DNA from 3 places in the Streptomyces sp. CA-249302 genome. Region 2 is predicted to be linked to each of the others. Evidence: riboswitches for the same ligand, from Rfam matches in the RefSeq annotation. Region 2 holds a riboswitch; each other region holds the start of a gene.

The links. Region 2 has a riboswitch for cyclic di-AMP ahead of ACQEWB_RS36705 (M23 family metallopeptidase). Riboswitches for the same ligand answer to the same signal wherever they lie in the genome.
Region 1: it holds a riboswitch for cyclic di-AMP, as region 2 does, so the genes downstream of both, ACQEWB_RS20100 (transglycosylase family protein) here and ACQEWB_RS36705 (M23 family metallopeptidase) in region 2, are expected to answer to the same signal.
Region 3: it holds a riboswitch for cyclic di-AMP, as region 2 does, so the genes downstream of both, ACQEWB_RS28215 (transglycosylase SLT domain-containing protein) here and ACQEWB_RS36705 (M23 family metallopeptidase) in region 2, are expected to answer to the same signal.

What each region holds. Positions count from the first base shown of each region.
Region 1 covers NZ_JBNJMG010000001.1:4,501,190-4,508,247, reverse strand. Annotated here, with positions in the region: gene ACQEWB_RS20115 (tetratricopeptide repeat protein) at 1-343, shown strand, start outside; gene ACQEWB_RS20110 (cytochrome P450 family protein) at 340-1,635, shown strand; gene ACQEWB_RS20105 (transglycosylase family protein) at 1,789-2,736, shown strand; cyclic di-AMP (ydaO/yuaA leader) riboswitch at 2,955-3,120, shown strand; gene ACQEWB_RS20100 (transglycosylase family protein) at 3,124-3,807, shown strand; gene eno (phosphopyruvate hydratase) at 4,100-5,386, shown strand; gene ACQEWB_RS20090 (FtsB family cell division protein) at 5,486-5,962, shown strand; gene ACQEWB_RS20085 (DUF501 domain-containing protein) at 5,992-6,519, shown strand; gene ACQEWB_RS20080 (exopolyphosphatase) at 6,662-7,058, shown strand, end outside.
Region 2 covers NZ_JBNJMG010000001.1:8,094,998-8,102,055, forward strand. Annotated here, with positions in the region: gene ACQEWB_RS36690 (DNA gyrase/topoisomerase IV subunit A) at 1-1,055, opposite strand, end outside; gene ACQEWB_RS36695 (M16 family metallopeptidase) at 1,324-2,718, shown strand; gene ACQEWB_RS36700 (M16 family metallopeptidase) at 2,715-4,103, shown strand; cyclic di-AMP (ydaO/yuaA leader) riboswitch at 4,295-4,457, shown strand; gene ACQEWB_RS36705 (M23 family metallopeptidase) at 4,471-5,235, shown strand; gene ACQEWB_RS36710 (GntR family transcriptional regulator) at 5,423-6,118, shown strand; gene ACQEWB_RS36715 (HPr family phosphocarrier protein) at 6,258-6,539, opposite strand; gene ACQEWB_RS36720 (GNAT family N-acetyltransferase) at 6,737-7,058, shown strand, end outside.
Region 3 covers NZ_JBNJMG010000001.1:6,244,188-6,251,245, forward strand. Annotated here, with positions in the region: gene fahA (fumarylacetoacetase) at 1-1,090, opposite strand, end outside; gene ACQEWB_RS28200 (ATP-grasp domain-containing protein) at 1,317-2,564, shown strand; gene ACQEWB_RS28205 (FAD-dependent oxidoreductase) at 2,628-3,830, shown strand; gene ACQEWB_RS28210 (HAD family hydrolase) at 3,986-4,801, shown strand; gene ACQEWB_RS28215 (transglycosylase SLT domain-containing protein) at 4,806-5,288, opposite strand; cyclic di-AMP (ydaO/yuaA leader) riboswitch at 5,294-5,485, opposite strand; partial or broken gene ACQEWB_RS28220 (CocE/NonD family hydrolase) at 5,742-6,066, opposite strand; partial or broken gene ACQEWB_RS28225 (peptide MFS transporter) at 6,249-6,678, opposite strand; gene ACQEWB_RS28230 (polyprenyl synthetase family protein) at 6,908-7,058, shown strand, end outside.

The sequences.
Region 1 (7,058 bases), 3.6 Mb from region 2:
GCAGCTTTCCTGGCGGACCGACTGCGACATGGCCGAGGTGGAGCGGCTCTACCGGCAGGCGGTCGACGGCGGGGACGCGGACGCGACCCGCAACCTGGGTATCTGGTGGGAGGGACAGGGCCGCTCCGACGAGGCCATGGCGTTGTATCAGCAGGCTCTGGGGCAGGGTGTCACGGACACCGAGGACCTCATCGCGGAACTGCTGAGAAAGCAGGGCAGGACCGCGGAGGCCGAGGAATGGTTCCGCAGGGCCGCCGAAGCCAACCCGCCCGACCTCCTCGAAAGCCTCCCGAAGCCACCCGGCCACCCCGCCACCGATCCGCCGGATACCGTCGACGAGTGACCAACCAGCCCACCCCCGCCACCCCCACCCCCGAACTCTTCACCTGGGAATTCGCCACAGACCCCTACCCCGCATACGCCTGGCTCCGCGACCACGCCCCCGTCCACCGCACCACCCTCCCCAGCGGAGTGGAAGCCTGGCTGGTCACCCGGTACGCCGACGCCAAGCAGACCCTCGCCGACCCCCGCCTCTCCAAGAACCCCGCCCACCACGACGAGCCCGCCCACGCCAAGGGGAAGACGGGTATCCCGGGGGAGCGGAAGGCCGAGTTGATGACGCATCTCCTCAACATCGACCCCCCGGACCACACCCGCCTCCGCCGACTCGTCAGCAAGGCCTTCACCCCCCGCCGCGTCGCCGAGTTCACGCCCCGCGTCCAGCAGCTCACCGACCACCTCATCGACCAGTTCGCGGCGAAGGGCCAAGCCGACCTCATCCACGACTTCGCCTTCCCCCTCCCCATCTACGCCATCTGCGATCTGCTCGGCGTCCCCCGAGAGGACCAGGACGACTTCCGGGACTGGGCCGGGATGATGATCCGGCACGGCGGCGGACCGCGCGGCGGCGTCGCGCGGTCCGTGAAGAAGATGCGCGGCTATCTCGCCGAACTCATCCACCGCAAACGCGAGGCACTGCCCGCCGAACCCGCCCCCGGTGAAGACCTCATCTCCGGTCTCATCCGCGCCTCCGACCACGGCGAGCACCTCACCGAGAACGAGGCCGCCGCCATGGCCTTCATCCTCCTGTTCGCCGGTTTCGAGACCACCGTCAATCTCATTGGCAACGGCACCTACGCCCTCCTCACCCACCCCGACCAGCGCCACCGCCTCCAGTCCTCCCTCGCCGCCGGCGAACTCGGCCTGCTGGAGACGGGAGTCGAGGAGCTTCTCCGGTACGACGGTCCCGTCGAGCTCGCCACCTGGCGGTTCGCCACCGAGCCGCTCAGCATCGGCGGCCAGGACATCGCGACCGGCGATCCGGTGCTCGTCGTACTCGCCGCGGCTGATCGGGATCCCGAGCGCTTCGCCGATCCCGACACCCTCGACCTCTCCCGCCGCGACAACCAGCACCTGGGATACGGACACGGCATCCACTACTGTCTGGGCGCCCCGCTGGCCCGACTCGAGGGGCAGACCGCGCTCGCCACCCTCCTCACCCGGCTCCCGGATCTGCAACTTGCCGCCGACCCGGCGGAGTTGAGGTGGCGCGGGGGGCTCATCATGCGTGGACTGCGTACGCTGCCGGTCGAGTTCAGCCCTGTTGAGCCACTACAGCCATCCGGCCAAACGTGACACGCACTCAAGTCTGTGATCTTCACGTGATCTACGCGGCATTAACTTGTGACAAGTGATCGTCAGTCGATAGGTTCTCGGACCATGGCGGCGCCAAGGTTTGGCCCAAGCTTCACGCGCCGCGGTCACTGCTGTCTCGCGAAAGGCCTCCGCATGCTCTCCGGGAACGGTCGTCACCGTCGCCCCCGCCAGGCTCCGGCTCTCCTCGTCGCGGCCGGCGTGACCGGCTCCGCCATCGCGATCCCGTTGTTCGCCGCGAGCGGCGCCAGCGCCGCCGACGGGAACACCTGGGACAAGGTGGCCCAGTGCGAGACCGGCGGCTCGTGGAGCGAGAACAACGGTGACGGGTTCTACGGCGGACTGAAGCTGACCCAGGAGCACTGGGAGCAGTACGGCGGCCTCGACTACGCCCCGAGCGCGGATCTGGCCAGCCGGAACCAGCAGATCGCCGTCGCCGAGAAGCTGCTCGACGACCAGGGCGTGGGCGCGTTCCACACCTGCGGGCTGACCACCGGGCTGACCAAGGACTCCGGCTCGGCCGACGTGGACACCGGTGTCGCGGACGACTCGTCCGGTTCGTCCGGGAGTTCCGACTCGTCCGGCGGTTCCGACTCCACGGGCCTGTCCAACTCGTCCGGCGACTCGGCCTCGGACTCCTCGTCCTCGTCCTCGGGTGACGGATCCGACAGTTCGGCCTCCCCGAGCGCCTCTGCCGACGGGGCGGACGGCGCGGACAACTCCGCCAAATCCGACAGTTCGGCGTCGCCCTCCGCCTCACAGGAGGCCGACAGTTCGTCCACAGATCGGGCGAAGGGTGACGAGTCGGACAACTCCGAGCAGGCCGTCGGCTCTTGGAGCCTCGTCGACACCGGCGCGATCGGCGGCGGCCGCCACCGCGGTGCCGCCGCCGAGGAGGACGCGGACACGGGTCGTACGAACGACACGTACACCGTCCACGCCGGCGACACCCTCGCCTCGATCGCCGACTCCCTTGGCCTGGACGGCGGGTGGCGCGCCCTCTATGCCGCGAACAAGCAGGCCATCGGCACCGACCCGAACCGCATCGGCGCCGGTCAGACCCTGGAACTCCCCGTCGAATAGGTGTCGAATCGGCGTCGAACAGGGCGAAAAACGACGGGAGTTCGCGTCATGTTTCGCCACTGAATGTCCGGTTTGGTGAAAGTGTGGGATGAGTCTCAGAAGCCCTGATCGTCTTTGAAATTCCGCGGAGTCCCTGTCTACGGTCGTCACCGCTCGGCAACCCGAGCCCCGTCTGTCGCAACGCCGAGTCCTGCCAGCGGCCGTACGGGAACAGTCGTCGCTTAGCAGCGCCGTAGGCAGGAGCGGGGGACCCAAGGTAAGTGCCCCACCGGGCAGTTGACGGTGGCGGCTTGGGGTGAAGTCGCGTGCCGGGAGGCACGTGGCAGGGCAACTCAACCGGCCCGAACCCGACAGCTCACCTCGCAGGCGTCGGTGAGGGGATCAACCATGCTGTTTTCCGGCAAGGGCAAGCATCGTCGTCCGTCCAAGGCCACCCGCGTCGCCGCGCTCGCCGGCGTCACCGGTGTCGCCATCGCCGCCCCGCTGATGGCCGCCGGCAACGCCTCCGCCGCCACCGCCTCCGAGTGGGACGCCGTCGCCCAGTGCGAGTCCGGCGGCAACTGGTCCATCAACACCGGCAACGGCTACTACGGCGGCCTTCAGTTCTCCGCCTCCACCTGGGCCGCGTACGGCGGCACCGCCTACGCCTCGCAGGCCAACCAGGCCTCCAAGGCGCAGCAGATCGCCGTCGCCGAGAAGGTCCTCGCATCCCAGGGCAAGGGTGCCTGGCCGGTCTGCGGTACGGGCCTGTCCAGCGCCGCCTACAACGGCAGCAGCGCGTCGAGCTCCTCCTCCAGCAGCACGAGCACCCGCTCCTCCGAGTCGCAGACCGCCTCCCGCTCCTCCGAGCGCACGACGGTGAAGAAGTCGACGAAGACCGTCACCACCCCGACCGGCAAGAAGGTCAAGAAGGGCGACGGCGAGTACAAGGTCGTCAAGGGCGACACCCTCAGCTCGATCGCCGAGAAGCACAAGGTCAAGGGCGGCTGGCAGAAGCTGTTCAAGCTGAACAAGGACATCGTCGAGGACGCGAACCTGATCTACCCGGGTCAGCAGCTGCACCTGAAGTAAGTCCTAGCTGAACCACAGGGCCCACACAGCCGTGTCCACCAATATGGAGGACACGTGAGGGTCTCCCCCGTCCCCCACGGGCTCCCCGTCTCGGTGCGTGTTCCCCCGTACGCACCGGGGCGGGGCTTTTTGTGCGCTCTTTCGCGCAGGTTTTTGTTCCGTTCGGAAACAATTTACTCTCGGTTCTGCCCAAGGGGCGGTCGGCGACGTGGCCGATCGGCCGGAGCCGGTTAGGCTCGTCTCGCAGAGCCGCTGCGGCAGTGCCGTAGCCGCGTCAGATCCCAAGAAGGAGATGCTCGTGCCGTCCATCGACGTCGTCGTAGCCCGGGAAATCCTGGACTCCCGAGGCAACCCCACGGTCGAGGTCGAGGTCGGCCTCGACGACGGCAGCACGGGTCGTGCCGCCGTCCCGTCCGGCGCCTCCACGGGTGCCTTCGAGGCCATCGAGCTCCGCGACGGTGACCCCAACCGCTACCAGGGCAAGGGTGTCGAGAAGGCCGTCCTCGCCGTCATCGAGCAGATCGGCCCGGAGCTCGTCGGCTACGACGCCACCGAGCAGCGCCTGATCGACCAGGCGATGTTCGACCTGGACGCCACCGACAACAAGGGCTCCCTCGGCGCCAACGCCATCCTCGGCGTCTCCCTCGCCGTCGCCCACGCCGCCTCCGAGGCCAGCGACCTGCCGCTCTTCCGCTACCTCGGCGGCCCGAACGCGCACCTGCTGCCCGTCCCGATGATGAACATCCTGAACGGCGGCTCGCACGCCGACTCCAACGTGGACATCCAGGAGTTCATGATCGCCCCGATCGGCGCGGAGTCCTTCTCCGAGGCGCTGCGCTGGGGCACCGAGGTCTACCACACCCTCAAGAAGGTGCTGAAGGGCCGCGGCCTGTCCACCGGCCTCGGCGACGAGGGCGGCTTCGCCCCGAACCTGGACTCCAACCGCGCCGCCCTCGACCTCATCCTCGAGGCCATCAAGGAAGCCGGTTACGCCCCGGGCGAGCAGATCGCCCTCGCGCTCGACGTCGCCGCCTCCGAGTTCTACAAGGACGGCAAGTACCTCTTCGAGGGCAAGGAGCGCTCCGCCGCCGAGATGACGGAGTACTACGAGGAGCTCGTCGCGGCCTACCCGCTCGTCTCCATCGAGGACCCGCTGTTCGAGGACGACTGGGCGGGCTGGAAGGTCCTCACCGACAAGCTGGGCGACAAGGTCCAGATCGTCGGCGACGACCTCTTCGTCACCAATCCGGAGCGCCTGGCCCGCGGCATCGACGACGGCGCCGCCAACGCCCTGCTGGTCAAGGTGAACCAGATCGGCTCGCTCACCGAGACCCTGGACGCCGTCGAGCTCGCCCAGCGCAGCGGCTTCAAGTGCATGATGTCGCACCGCTCCGGCGAGACCGAGGACGTCACCATCGCCGACCTCGCCGTCGCCACCAACTGCGGCCAGATCAAGACCGGCGCCCCGGCCCGCTCCGAGCGCGTCGCCAAGTACAACCAGCTGCTGCGCATCGAGGAGATCCTCGACGACGCGGCGGTCTACGCCGGCCGCTCCGCCTTCCCCCGCTTCAAGGGCTGACCCGTTAAGGGTTAAGGCTGCGCCAGTCGTACGTACGTCCCCGTACCGGTCCCGTACCGTGTGCGGGGACGTACGCGCGTATGAACGGGAGGCGGGGACATGGCCGTGAAGGACCGGGACCGGTTCTCCACCGCGACCAGGCTCAAGCTGCTCGGCGAGCAGACCGCGGCCCGGGTCTACCGCTCCCAGACCAAGCGGCAGGCCCGCCGCTCCCGGCTCACCGGCCGCGCGGCCCTGCTGGCGCTCGTCCTGTGCACCCTGGTGGTCGCGCTCGCCTATCCCATAAGGCAGTACGTCTCCCAGCGCGCCGAGATCTCCGACCTGGAGCGGCAGAAGCAGCAGGAGCAGGAGAAGGTCGAGCAGCTGCGCGACCTCAAGGCCCGCTGGCAGGACGACTCCTACGCCGAGCAGCAGATCCGGCAGCGGCTGCACTACGTGCTGCCGGGCGAGACGGGTTACGTCGTCATCGACCCGGACGCGGCCAAGCAGTCCCGCGCCGAACTGGGCGCCGCCGACCGGCCCTGGTACACGAACGTCTGGGACGGGGTCGACAAGTCCGACGCCTCCGACCAGTGACCCGAGACTAGAGAGACAGTCCCCGAAGTATGCAAACGCCTCCGCCGACCACCCCGCGCACCGAGCCCACCGACGCGGACGTCGAGGCCTTCCAGCAGCAGCTCGGGCGTCCGCCGCGCGGGCTGCGCGCCATCGCCCACCGATGCCCCTGCGGTCAGCCGGACGTCGTGGAGACCGCGCCCCGGCTGCCCGACGGCACGCCCTTCCCGACGACGTACTACCTGACGTGCCCGCGCGCCGCGTCGGCGATCGGCACGCTGGAGGCGAACGGCGTCATGAAGGAGATGACGGAGCGGCTCCAGACCGACCCGGAGCTGGCGAAGGCGTACCGGGCCGCGCACGAGGACTACATCGCCCGCCGTGACGCCATCGAGGTCCTGGAGGGCTTCCCGAGCGCCGGCGGCATGCCGGACCGGGTGAAGTGCCTGCACGTCCTGGTGGGCCATTCGCTGGCCGCCGGGCCGGGCGTCAACCCGCTGGGCGACGAGGCGATCGCGATGCTGCCGGAGTGGTGGCTGAAGGGGCCGTGTGTCGTGCCGGGCGCCGCTGAGGAGTGAGCGTCGGTGCAGCAGGCCCTGGGGGCTGCCGCCCCCGGACCCCCGCTTCGGCCCCGAAAGGGCCTCGTCCTCAAACGCCGGACGGGCTGATATCGCTCGACCGGCATCGAGAAGTTCCCGCGACCACAGAAGGGCCTCAACCATGACCCGTGTCGCCGCCGTCGACTGCGGTACGAACTCCATCCGGCTCCTCGTCGCGGACTGTGACCCCGCGACCGGTGAACTGGTCGACCTGGACCGCCGTATGACCATCGTGCGGCTCGGGCAGGGGGTCGACCGGACCGGGCGGCTCGCGCCCGAGGCGCTGGAGCGGACCTTCGCCGCCTGCCGGGAGTACGCCGCGATCATCAAGGAGCACGGCGCCGAGCGGCTGCGCTTCGTGGCCACCTCCGCCTCCCGGGACGCCGAGAACCGCGACGAGTTCGTGCGGGGCGTCCTCGACATCCTCGGGGTCGAGCCCGAGGTCATCTCGGGGGACCAGGAGGCGGAGTTCTCCTTCACCGGGGCGACGAAGGAGCTGACGGGCAGCGATCATCTCG
Region 2 (7,058 bases):
CCGTCCACCAGCGCCACGTTGTTGATGCCGAAGGACTCCTCCATCGGCGTCAGCTTGTAGAGCTGCTCCAGGACGGCCTCCGGCACGAAGCCGTTCTTGATCTCGATGACCAGACGCAGGCCGTGCGCGCGGTCGGTGAGGTCCTTGACGTCCGCGATGCCCTGGATCTTCTTCGAACCGACCAGGTCCTTGATCTTGGCGATGACCTTCTCCGGGCCGACCGTGAAGGGCAGCTCGGTGACGACCAGGCCCTTGCGGCGGGCGGTGACGGTCTCGACCTCGACGGTGGCGCGGATCTTGAAGGTGCCGCGGCCCGTCTCGTACGCCTCCCGGATGCTGGCGAGGCCGACGATCCGGCCGCCGGTGGGCAGGTCGGGGCCGGGGACGTACTTCATCAGCGTTTCCAGATCCGCGTTCGGATAGCGGATCAGATGGCGGGCGGCCGCGATGACTTCGCCGAGGTTGTGCGGGGGCATGTTCGTCGCCATGCCGACCGCGATGCCCGAGGAGCCGTTCACCAGCAGGTTCGGGAAGGCGGCCGGGAGGGCGACCGGCTCCTGCTCCTGGCCGTCGTAGTTGGGCGCGAAGTCGACCGTGTCCTCGTCGATCGACTCCGTCATCAGGCTGGTCGCCTGGGCCTGGCGGCACTCGGTGTACCGCATGGCGGCCGGCGGGTCGTCGTTGCCCAGCGAACCGAAGTTGCCGTGGCCGTCGACCAGCGGCACGCGCATCGAGAAGGGCTGGGCCATGCGCACGAGGGCGTCGTAGATCGACGCGTCGCCATGGGGGTGCAGCTTGCCCATGACCTCGCCGACCACGCGCGCGCACTTCACATAGCCGCGGTCGGGGCGCAGCCCCATCTCGTTCATCTGGTAGACGATGCGCCGGTGCACCGGCTTGAGGCCGTCGCGGGCGTCGGGCAGGGCGCGGGAGTAGATGACCGAGTACGCGTACTCGAGGAAGGAGCCCTGCATCTCGTCGACGACGTCGATGTCGAGGATCCGCTCCTCGAACGAGTCGTCGGGCGGCGGGGTCTTCGTGCTGCGGCGGGCCATCGCTGCCGGCTCCTTGCTGAAGCGTGAACGGTATCTGACGCGGACCATTGTGGACCGTGGCACTGACAACAGGGGTCAGGACCCGGTGTCGGCGGTCCACCCGGCGCGCGGGGTCAACTCCGCCGCGGCTGCCCGCAGGCTACGCGATCCGCTGTGGGCGTACGTCCCGCGGGAACTTCGCCGACGATCCGCACGCTTGCATACAGTGGCAGGACCGGCAGGAAAACCGCGGTTTCAACCACCGCATCCGCGAGGTGAAGGGACGTACATGCCCATGGGTCACACGGCCACAGACCAGGCAGGCACCGGGGGCCTGACAGCGACCGAGCACCGCCTGGCCAACGGGCTGCGCGTGGTGCTCTCCGAGGACCACCTGACCCCGGTCGCGGCGGTGTGCCTCTGGTACGACGTCGGCTCGCGCCACGAAGTCAAGGGACGCACCGGCCTTGCTCACCTCTTCGAGCACCTGATGTTCCAGGGCTCGGGCCAGGTCAAGGGCAACGGCCACTTCGAGCTGGTGCAGGGCGCCGGCGGCTCGCTGAACGGCACCACCAGCTTCGAGCGAACCAACTACTTCGAGACGATGCCCGCCCACCAGCTGGAGCTCGCCCTCTGGCTGGAGGCCGACCGCATGGGCTCCCTGCTCGCCGCCCTGGACGACGAGTCCATGGAGAACCAGCGCGACGTCGTCAAGAACGAGCGCAGGCAGCGTTACGACAACGTCCCCTACGGCACCGCGTTCGAGAAGCTCACCGCCCTCGCCTACCCGGAGGGCCACCCCTACCACCACACCCCGATCGGCTCGATGGCCGACCTGGACGCGGCGACCCTGGAGGACGCGCGCTCGTTCTTCCGCACGTACTACGCGCCGGGCAACGCGGTCCTGTCGGTGGTCGGCGACATCGACCCGGAGCAGACGCTCGCCTGGGTCGAGAAGTACTTCGGCTCCATCGCCGCGCACGACGGCAAGCCCGCGCCCCGTGACGGTTCGCTGCCCGAGATCATCGGCGAGCAGCTGCGCGAGGTCGTCGAGGAGGAGGTCCCCGCGCGCGCGTTGATGGCCGCCTACCGGCTGCCCGAGGACGGCACGCGCGCGTGCGACGCGGCCGACCTGGCGCTCACCGTCCTCGGCGGCGGCGAGTCCTCCCGCCTGTACAACCGCCTGGTACGCCGCGACCGTACGGCCGTCGCGGCCGGATTCGGCCTGCTGCGGCTGGCCGGCGCGCCCTCCCTGGGCTGGCTGGACGTGAAGACCTCCGGTGACGTCGAGGTGCCGGTCATCGAGACCGCCATCGACGAGGAGCTCGCCCGGTTCGCCGAGGAGGGCCCCACGGCCGAGGAAATGGAGCGCGCCCAGGCCCAGTTGGAGCGCGAGTGGCTGGACCGCCTCGGCACGGTCGCGGGCCGCGCCGACGAACTGTGCCGGTTCGCCGTCCTGTTCGGCGACCCGCAGCTCGCCCTGACCGCCGTCAAGCGCGTCCTGGAGGTGACTCCGCAGGAGGTCCAGGAGGTCGCCAAGGCCCGGCTGCGGCCCGACAACCGCGCGGTGCTCGTCTACGAGCCCGTCTCCCCGGAGGCCGCCGAGGACGCGGATCTCCCCGATGACCCCGAGGCCGAGGCCACGGTCGAAGCCGGCGACAAGAACGAGGAGGCGGCCAAGTGACCGAGCTCGCCACGATGGAGTTCCACCCGCAGCCCCAGGCGGGCGAGGCCAAGCCGTGGGCGTTCCCGGCACCCACGCGCGGGGCGCTCGGCAACGGCCTCACCGTGCTGCGCTGCCACCGCCCCGGCCAGCAGGTCGTCGCCGTCGAGGTGCTCCTCGACGCGCCCCTGGAGGCCGAACCGGCCGGCTTCGACGGTGTCGCCACGATCATGGCGCGCGCCTTCTCCGAGGGCACCGACAAGCACTCCGCCGAGGAGTTCGCCGCCGAGCTGGAGCGCTGCGGCGCCACCCTCGACGCGCACGCCGACCACCCGGGCGTCCGCATCAGCCTCGAGGTACCGGCCTCCCGCCTGGCCAAGGCGCTCGGTCTGCTCGCCGACGCCCTCAGGGCGCCCGCGTTCGCCGACAGCGAGGTCGAGCGGCTGGTCCGCAACCGCCTCGACGAGATCCCGCACGAGCTGGCCAACCCCTCCCGCCGGGCCGCCAAGGAGCTCTCCAAGGAGCTGTTCCCGGCGACCTCGCGGATGTCGCGCCCGCGCCAGGGCACCGAGGAGACCGTCGAGAAGATCGACGCGGCGGCCGTACGTGCCTTCTACGACCGCCATGTCCGGCCCGCCACGGCCACCGCGGTGGTCGTCGGCGACCTCACCGGCATCGACCTGGACGCGCTGCTCGGCGAGACCCTGGGCACCTGGACCGGCTCCAAGGCCGACCCCCGCCCCGTGCCCCCGGTGACCGCCGACGACACCGGGCGCGTGATCATCGTCGACCGCCCCGGCGCCGTCCAGACGCAGCTGCTCATCGGCCGCGTCGGCGCCGACCGGCACGACCGCGTGTGGCCCGCGCAGGTGCTCGGCACGTACTGCCTGGGCGGCACCCTCACCTCCCGCCTGGACCGCGTCCTGCGCGAGGAGAAGGGCTACACCTACGGCGTGCGGGCCTTCGGCCAGGTCCTGCGCTCCGCCCCGGACGGCACCGGCGCCTCGATGCTCGCCATCAGCGGCTCCGTCGACACCCCGAACACCGGCCCGGCGCTCGACGACCTCTGGAAGGTGCTGCGCACGCTCGCCGAGGGCGGCCTCACCGACGCCGAGCGGGACGTCGCCGTGCAGAACCTCGTCGGGGTGGCGCCGCTCAAGTACGAGACCGCGGCGGCCGTCGCGAGCACGCTGGCCGACCAGGTCGAGCAGCACCTGCCCGACGACTACCAGGCGACGCTGTACCGGCAGCTCGCCGCGACCGGCACCGTGGAGGCCACCGCGGCGGCAGTGAGCGCCTTCCCGGTGGACCGCCTGGTGACCGTCCTCGTCGGTGACGCGGCGCAGATCAAGGCGCCCGTGGAGGCCCTCGGCATCGGTGAAGTGACCGTGGTGGCCGCCGAGTAGGGGCACGCGCGCGTGAGGGCCCTGGTGACTGAAGTGTCACCAGGGCCCTCGTATGTCCGAATTGGGGCGGAGGTTGCCTGTCTGCCCTGTGGGATGCGCTACAAACACCGTGATCCGTTTGGGGATTGAAAGCGGGCCCGCTTAGCGTCGTCCGGGCTGTCCGTCAGGCACCGCGCCGCATCCGTGGCACCGGGCAGTCATCGCCGAGTCCCCGTACGGCGCGAGCCAGGGGAGCCGGGGACCCATCGAAGTCCCTGGGGTGAATCGGACGCCCGCGCGCCAGCGAGGGGGTCCGTAGGAGACCTTCCTGCTCCGAACCCGTCAGCTAACCCGGTAGGCGAGAAGGAAGGAAAGGACCAGCCAGTACATGGCGTTCATGTGCGCCACCGGGAAGCACCGCCGTCCCAGCCGCGTCAAGCGTTCCACCGTCCAGGCGGCCGGCGTCGCCGCCCTCGCCACCACCGGTGTCATCGGCACCCTCGCGTCTCCCGCGCTCGCCGCCGACAACTCGGTCGAGCAGACCGGCCTCAACCCCGTCATCGCCATCGGCGACTCCATAGCCGACAAGATCGACGCCCAGGCCGACGCGCAGAAGCAGGCCGCCGAGGAGGCCGCCCGCAAGAAGGCCGCCCTGGAGGCCGCGCGCAAGAAGGCCGCCGCCAAGGCCAAGGCGGAGCGTGAGGCCAAGGAGCGCGCCGCCCGCGCGGCCGAGCGCAAGCGCCTCAACACCTTCGTCGCGCCGATCTCCAACTCGTACGTCTCCACGGGCTACAAGACCGGCGGTTCCCTCTGGTCCTCCGGCAGCCACACCGGCATCGACTTCCACGCGGCGAGCGGTACGTCCGTCCACGCGGTCGGCTCCGGCACGGTCGTGGAGGCCGGGTGGGGCGGGTCCTACGGGAACAACATCGTGATCAAGATGAGCGACGGGACGTACACCCAGTACGGTCACCTGTCGTCCATAGGCGTCTCGGTGGGCCAGACCGTCACCCCGGGCCAGCAGATCGGCCTCTCCGGCGCGACCGGCAACGTCACCGGACCGCACCTGCACTTCGAGGCCCGTACGACCCCCGACTACGGCTCGGACATCGACCCCGTCGCCTACCTGCGCTCGCACGGCGTGAACGTCTGACGACGGACCGCAGGATCTCCTGGAACCCCGGCTCCCCGAGCCGGGGTTTCGCCGTTTCCGTCACCTTGGTGTCCAAAAAATATCCATGGATTCCGACCCCCCGTCGGAAATTCCCGCCGTTTGCAATAGAGTCACCGAACACACGTCAATCGGCGACGTTTCACGGGGATTAAGACGGAGGTCGGTCATGCGTATTCCGGCGCACTCGGTATGCACGGCGATCAGAGACGACATCGTCGCCGGTGTCTACGAGCGCGGGAGCCGCCTCACCGAGGAACTCCTGGCCCGTCGCTACGGCGTCTCGCGCGTCCCCGTCCGTGAGGCCCTGCGCACCCTGGAGGCCGAGGGCTTCGTGGTGACCCGGCGGCACGCGGGCGCGTGCGTGGCCGAACCGAACGAGCAGGAGGCCGCCGACCTGCTGGAGATGCGCATGCTCCTGGAGCCGCTCGGCGCCTCCCGCGCCGCCCAGCGGCGTACAGAGGCCCACCTCAAGGTCCTGCGCGGCCTGGTGAGACTGGGTCAGGAGCGGGCCAGGAGGGGCAGCAGCGAGGATCTGCGCTCCCTGGGCAGCTGGTTCCACGAGACGCTCGCCCAGGCCTCCGGCAGCCCCGCGCTGACCTCGATGCTGACGCAGCTGCGCCACAAGATCGCCTGGATGTACGCCGTGGACGCCCCCGTCAACCCCGTGGAGTCCTGGGCGGAGCACGGCGCGATCGTCGACGCGGTGGCCCGTGGCGACAGCGAACGCGCGCGTGCCGTCACCTCGCTGCACACCGAGCGCTCCAGCGCGGTGCACCGGCTGCGGTTCACCTCCGGCGGCGATCGCACCGACCGTGTGAGGAACTCGCAACATGCCGTAAACATGCCGAGCCTGCGGCATTAACACGGGCGCCGTATACAAAGAAGTGAGAAATTCGCGGGGGTTATTCATGCTGCCCCCGATCGGGAATTCGGCGATCCCGGTGGAGGAAATGCGAAGGGCTCGCCCGGTAATTCGGACGAGCCCTTCTGTGATGCCCTGATCAGACGGTCTCGGGAAGCTCCTCGAGGCCCTCGGAGACCAGCTTGGCCAGACGGTCGAGGGCGACGTCCGCGCCCTCGGCGTCGGAGGCGAGGACGATCTCCTCGCCACCCTGGGCGCCCAGGCCCAGGACGGCCAGCATGGAGGCCGCGTTGACGGGGTTGCCGTCGGCCTTGGCGATCGTCACCGGGATACCTGCGGCCGTGGTGGCCCGGACGAAGATGGAAGCGGGGCGGGCGTGGAGGCCCTCGGCCCAGCCGACGTTGACGCGGCGCTCAGCCATGTGATGCTGCCCTTCGGTGTTCAGGGTTGTCTAGACCAGTTTCCCACACGCGAAGCGTGCCCGGACCGGACCTTCGTCCGTCCGGTGTGAGTAGTCGGGCCGCGGCCTCGGCCCGACTTCCGTCCTGCCCGCTCTGCTGTCGGTTCTCCACAGACTGCCTCGCGCCGTTGTCGGACGCGAGCCGTACTCTGGGGCCCATGCAGACCTCGTCGGACCGGCACGAGTACCCCGCCCACTGGGAAGCCGACGTGGTGCTGCGCGACGGCGGCACCGCACGCATCCGCCCCATCACCGTTGATGACGCCGAGCGCCTGGTCAGCTTCTACGAGCAGGTGTCGGACGAGTCGAAGTACTACCGCTTCTTCGCGCCCTACCCGCGTCTGTCCGCAAAGGACGTCCACCGCTTCACGCACCACGACTTTGTGGACCGGGTGGGACTCGCGGCCACGGTCGGCGGCGAGTTCATCGCCACCGTACGCTATGACCGCATTGGTGCCGACGGCATGCCCGCGTCGGCCC
Region 3 (7,058 bases), 1.9 Mb from region 2:
GAAGTTCCAGCGGATCCCGCCCGTTCCAGGTCAGCTCCAGCAGCGACCCGCGCTGCCCCGCCTCCGGCCCGCTCACCGTGCCCGACCCGTACAGGTCGCCGGTCCGCAGCGAGGCGCCGTTCACCGTCATGTGGGCCAGCTGCTGCGCGGCCGTCCAGTACATGGTGGAGAAGGGCGGCTCGGAGACGACGTGACCGTTGATCGCGACGGAGATGCGGAGGTCGTAGCCGCCCGCCTCGGCGTCGGGGCCGGCGTCGTCCAGATACGGCAGCAACGCGTGCGTGCGCTGCGGCGGCGCCACGCGCGCGTGCTCCAGCGCGTCCAGCGGTGTGATCCACGCCGACACCGACGTGGCGAAGGACTTGCCGAGGAACGGCCCGAGGGGAACGTACTCCCAGGCCTGGACGTCGCGTGCCGACCAGTCGTTGAGGAGGCAGAGCCCGAAGACGTGCTCCCGGAACTCCGCGAGTCCCACGGCCGTTCCCATGGTGGACGGCACACCCACCACGAAGCCGACCTCGGCCTCGATGTCCAGGCGGACCGAGGGCCCGAAGACCGGTGCCGCGTCGGTCGGGGCCTTGCGCTGCCCGGACGGCCGTACGACCTCGGTCCCCGACACCACGACCGTCCCCGACCGGCCGTGGTAACCGATCGGCAGATGCTTCCAGTTGGGCGTCAGCGAGTCCGCGGCGTCGGGCCGGAAGATCTGGCCGACGTTCCGGGCGTGGTTCTCGGAGGCGTAGAAGTCGACGTAGTCGGCGACCTCGAAAGGGAGGTGCAGGGTCACGGCGGACAAGGGGTGGAAGAACTCGGCGAGTTCCTCCTGGCGCACCGTCACCCACGCCGTCAGCGCGCGTCGCACGTCCGACCAGGCGGTGCGGCCCGCGGCGAGCAGCGGGTTCAGCGTGGGCCGCGCGAGCAGGACGGCGTAGGGCGAGTCGAGCGCGCGGGCCGCACCGCCCGCGTCGAGGACGTGGTCGCCGAGCCGGACGCCGACGGTCCGCTCCCCGGAACCCGCGCGCGAGAAGACGCCGTACGGAAGGTTGTGCGGACCGAAGGGATCGCCCTCGGAAACGTCGAAGGGGGGCATGGGGTGCTGCCTCACTCTCGTGTTTTCCCGTCTGTTCCTGCTGGTCGTGCCACACGTTACGGCTGAGCAGGCTGTCCTGGGCAGTGTCTAAAGAGTTTGCAATGTCCGAATTGGGCTTGTCGGACTAGGCAATTCCGGCTTAGCGTCCTTTGGGGGACACGGACGGGGTGGGTCCGGTCCGTAGGGGGGACGCGTGGGGGGACCCGTGGCCAGGAGCTCCAGCAGTGTGCCTTTCGAGGCCGACCGTGAAGTGCCAGGCCTCATCGTCAAGTTCGGCGACTACCCGCTGCACCACGGCGGAGTCGGCGCGATCCGCAGCCTGGGCCGTCTCGGTGTGCCCATGTACGCGATAACGGAAGACGCTTACACGCCGGCCGCCTCCTCCCGGTACCTCAAGAAAGCCTTCGTCTGGCCGACCACCGGCACGGAGGACCCCGACCACCTGGTGGAGGGCCTGCTGCGCATCGGGCGCCGTATCGGCCGCCCCACCGTCCTCGTCCCCACCGACGAGGAGGCCGCCGTCCTGATCGCCGAGCACCAGGGCGAGCTCGCGGGCCGCTTCCTGTTCCCGCGCGTCGAACCCGCCCTGCCCCGCCGCCTCGCGAGCAAGCAGGGCCTGCACGAACTCTGCGTGGAACACGGCATCCCGAGCCCGACGGCCGCCTTCCCGCAGTCGTACGACGACATAGTGGCCTTCGCCGAGAAGGCGAGCTTCCCGGTGGTGGCGAAGAACCGCGAGGCCTTCGTCCGCCGCAAACAGCCCGCGGTGAACGGCACGACGAGGATCGCCACCCGCGAGGGCCTGCTCGACCTGGCCCGCGACTGGGGCGAGCACCCCGGAGTGATCCTCCAGGACTACCTGCCGAGGGAGGACGCCGAGGACTGGATCGTGCACGCCTACTTCGACCAGGACTCGACCCCGCTCGCGATGTTCACCGGCGTGAAGGTCCGCTCCTGGCCGCCGCACGCCGGAATGACCGCGAACGCGTACGTCGTCGACAATCCGGAACTCGCCGACCTCGCCGCGCGTTTCATCAAACAGATCGGCTTCACCGGAATCATCGACCTCGACCTGCGCTTCGACCGGCGCGACGGACAGTACAAGCTCCTCGACTTCAACCCGCGCATGGGCGCCCAGTTCCGGCTCTTCGAGAACGAGTCGGGCGTGGACGTCGTACGCGCCATGCATCTGGACCTGACCGGCCGCTCCGTCCCGGAGGGGGAACAGCGGGCCGGTCACCGGTACATCGTGGAGAACATCGACCTGCCCGCCCTGCTCGCCTACCGCCGCAGCGGCTATACGACGCCGCACGCACCGGCGCGCGCGAGCGGGACCGAGCTGGCCTGGCTCGCGGGTGACGACCCGCTGCCGTTCCTCACGATGCTCGCGCGCTTCGTGCGGCCGGGCGCGAAGCACCTGTATCAGCTGTGGCGCACCAACCGCCGCGGCGGCACCACCGGTTCGGGCAGCTGAACCATCAGCACAGCTGTCGGAGCCGGCACGGAGTGACGAAGTGACGTCCTGGGGAGGGACTTCGTGATCCAACCGGTTGCAGTCATCGGCGCCGGGCCCTTCGGCCTGTCGACCGCCGCCCACCTTCGAGCCCGCGGCATACCCGTCCGCGTCTTCGGCGAGCCCATGGTCAGCTGGCGCGACCACATGCCCGCTGGCATGCTCCTCAAGTCGACCCCGGTCGCCTCCAGTCTGGACGCGCCGCAGCAGGGTCACAAGCTCGTCGACTACTGCGACGCCGCCGGCATCAAGCGGCTGGTGACCGACGAGGACATCATCCCGATCGAGACCTTCATCGCCTACGGCGAGTGGTTCCAGCAGAAGCTGGTGCCCGAGCTGGAGCGGGTGCGGGTGGTCTCGGTCGACCGGAACAAGGCGGGCGTCTTCGAACTGAAGCTGGACTCGGGGGAGTTGTTCACCGCCCGCGCGGTCGTCGTCGCGACCGGCCTGTCCGGCCTCGCCCACCTGCCGGCCGAGCTCGCCACGGCCGCGGCGGACGGACCCACCCCCACGGGCCCGGTCTCCCACAGCTCCCAGCACCACGACCTCACGCGCTACTCCGGCAAGGACCTGATCGTGGTCGGCGCCGGCCAGTCCGCGCTGGAGACCGCGGCGCTGGCGGCGGAGGCGGGCGCCCAGGTGCGGGTGGTCTCCCGCGGCCGCGGCCGGGTCGCGTTCGGCGCGCCGCCGTGGAAGCAGCCGAAGCTGCGCCCCGAGTCGCCCTTCGGCCGCGCCTGGTCGCTGTGGGCCCTCAGCTACTACCCGCACCCGTACCGCTATCTGCCCGCCGAGGCCCGCCACTACCTCGTCCGCCGCGTCCTCGGCCCCCTCGGTGCCTGGTGGCTGCGCGACCGCTTCGAGGGCAAGGTGCAGGTCAGCGAGGTCGACCGGATCGTGCGCACGGACACGGACGGCACAAGCCCGACGCTCACGGTCCGCAGCCACACCGGCCGCACGGAGAACCTCTCCGCGGACCACGTCATCGCGGCGACCGGCTACCGGGTCGACATAGCCGCGATGGACTTCCTAGGCCACGAACTGCGCACCCGCCTCGCGGTGAGCCGTGGCGCGCCCAGGCTGGGCGCCGGTTACGTCTCCTCGGTCCCGGGTCTGTACTTCACCGGCCTGCCGTCCGCCGCCTCGTACGGCCCGGTGATGCGGTTCGTCTGCGGTACGGAGTTCGCGTCGCCGAGGCTGGCCAAGCACTTGGCGGCGGCACATGCCTGATTGACGACGAGCGGCCCGCCGCCCCCGCGGCGCGGGCCGCCCGTTGCCTCGAAGGGACTGCACTGGTACGGGAGTTGACCAGGTCACGCAGGTGAACAAGGCGGTCGTCCGGTTCGCGATGAGTCCATGGGGCGTACTGTCCGTATTCTCTGATCATGGCCGCACCCACCGCATATGCACTCATCGCCACCGACCTGGACGGCACGCTGCTCCGAGGCGACGACACGCTCTCCGACCGGTCCCTCGCCGTCCTCGCGCGCGTGGCGGAGTCCGGTGCCCGTCACCTGGTCGTGACGGGCCGGCCGGCCCCCAGAGTGCGGCCGCTCCTGGACGACCTCGGCAGCAAGGGGCTCGCGGTGTGCGGGCAGGGCGCGCAGGTGTACGACGCCGGCGCGGACCGGCTGCTGTGGTCCGTCACGCTGGACCGGGAGCTGGCCGAGACCGCGCTCGGCAAGATCGAGGCCGAGGTGGGCATGGTGTACGCGGCCGTGGACCAGGACGGCGTCGACGGGCTCACCCTCGTCGAGCCCGGCTATCTGATGCCGCACCCGACCCTGCCCGCGGTCCGGGTCGGCCGCCGCGACGACCTGTGGTGCGAGCCCATCAGCAAGGTGCTGCTGCGCCATCCCGACCTGTCCGACGACGAGTTGGCGGCGACCGCGCGTGCCGTGGTCGGTTCGCTGGCCACCGTCACCATGTCGGGACCCGGAACCGTCGAACTCCAGCCATGCGGCATCACCAAGGCGACCGGTCTCGCGCTCGCCGCCGAACACCTGGGCCTCGGCCCGCACGAGACGATCGCCTTCGGGGACATGCCCAACGACATCCCCATGTTCGACTGGGCCGCCCACGGCGTCGCCATGGCCAACGCCCATCCCGAACTCAAGGCGGTGGCCGACGAGATCACCCTGTCGAACGAGGACGACGGCATCGCCGTCGTCCTCGAAAGACTCTTCCCACAGGGCCGGTAGCGGCCTAGTAGGCGCCCCAGACGTTGTCAATCGAGCCGTACCGCTGGGCCGCGTAGTTGCAGGCGGCGGTGATGTTGGCGACCGGGTCGTACGGGTCGTACGAGGTGCCGGAGACGTGGTACGCGGCGAAGGTCGGGTCGATGACCTGGAGGAGGCCCTTGGACGGGGTGCCCGCCAGCGCGTTGGAGTCCCAGTTGTTGATGGCGTACGGGTTGCCCGAGGACTCACGGATCACGTTGCGGTAGATGCCGTTGTACGACCCGGGGATGCCGTGCTGCGCCATCACCTGGAGGGAGGCGCGGATCCAGCCGTCGAGGGTGTTGGAGTAGCCCAGCGAGGTGGCGGTCACGGTCGTCGTGGTGGCCGCGGAGGCGCTGGTCGCGCCGATGACCGGGAGGGCGAGGACGGTGGCGCCGAGGCCCACGGCGGCGAGCTTGCGGGCTATGCGGGAGCGGGCGGGACGGCGGTGCTGAGCGGCAGCGGACATGACGGGGTTCCTCTCCGTCGCCTGCGAGGTGAGCTGTCGGGTTCGGGCGGGAGCTGCCCGGCCGCGCCGCCGCAAGGCGACACGACTACACCCCAAGCCGGTCCGGAATGTCCGAAGACGTCCAGCCCCGGCGACTTACCTGGGTCCCCCGCTCCTGCCCGTGCGTTCTCGGTGGATGGTCCGGGCGGTGGCAGGATTCGGCGTCCGCCCGACAGGCCGGGAACGTATGCGAGAGCACATGTCCGGAACAAGTACCGGATTCACAGAACACCCCTATTGACCTTGCTCTGAGGCGTATGGGGTGCTTGATCCTTTGCTGCTGCCAAGGCTCAACTGGCATACCGGAAAAGGCGGATCGGCCGAAATGTGATGGAATGCCGATCATGGTCCGGCGTGAGCCAACTCACTGGCGTCCACAAGGGTGGCAAATCGGGCAATGCCCTCAACTCGCCGTCAATTGGCCGTCCATGGAATCCGCTTCTCCCGGGTCCGGTGGAACGCGACCTCGCTGCCCTCCGTGCAAACAACCTCATTGGAGGTCAAAAAGGACTCCGCGTCGCAGCTGATCTCGGAACGCGTCCGGATCGTCGTGTCCCAGGGCAGGTCCGGGCGGTGCGGCCGGATCGACCAGTCGGAGCGGGTGCGGGCCGACAGCGGGTCGGCCTCCAGCCGCCACCCGCCCTGGGGCGCCGAGCGGCTCGTACTGCTCCGGTTCCTCGAAGGTGATCGCCGGCTCGGCCGACGCACGCGCGCGTACGGGCAGTTCCAGCGAACTGCCCGTACGCGGCGCCCGACGGGACGGCACGCCCGATGCCGTTCATCGCGTCCTTGCAAGGAACCCCGAGCCCTCGGCCTCAGGAGAATCGGGTCTCTGCGCTCGCGGAGTCGTCGCTGTCGCTCGTGCGTGCTCGACCGCGAATCCGGCGGCGCCGAGACCCGGATGCGCGAGGGGTAACGTCACCCGGTTGGGTGACGGCGGCCCGCGACGTACTGGATCAGTCCGAAGGTCATGCCCATCGCGGCCGCCGAGAAACCCCGGTGCCGGCCCTTGTGGTCGCCGAGCCGGCCGGTGATCAGCAGGCCCGCGAAGGCGCCGATGTTGATCGCCATCTGGTACAGCGCGAAGCCGGCGTCCCGGCGCTGATGAGGCCGAGTCCGCCCCAGGCCATCCCCTGGGTCGGCACCGTCATCGCGTAGTGGCCGCAGGCGATCAGGATGCCGCCCCACAGGACGGCGCGGTACGAACTGAGGATGCGGTCGGCGAGCCGGCCGCCATGCCCATGCCGCCGTGGGCGACCGTGAGCAGGCCCTTGGGCCGGCCGAAGTAGGCGTGGTCGTCCTCGGGGGGTGGTTGGCTGCCGGGCTCGACGTCGGCTTCGGTTCGGGACACGGTTGGCGGCTTCCCTCCAGGTGGAACAAGTGGTCAGCTCAAGTCGATAAATATCCGTTGTTATCGGGTGATCAGAAACATACCGGGCGTGATCCGATACCGCCCCTGCTGGACGGGCGGGCGGCATCGGTGATCGAAAGGTGACCGGATACGCTGACTCGAGTGATGGCAGCGACCTATCGACAAACCTCGTAACCGGCAGTAGACACCAGCAGACAGGAGACCCCTCGTGACCGTCGTCGGGCCGTTCGGGCTGAGCGTGCGGGACCAGGCTCTGGAAGCCGATGTCCAGGCCGGATTGGCGGCCGTCGAGGAGGGACTGCTCGAAGCCACCAAGAGCGAGGTCCCCTTCATCACGGAGGCCGCCCAGCACTTGGTAC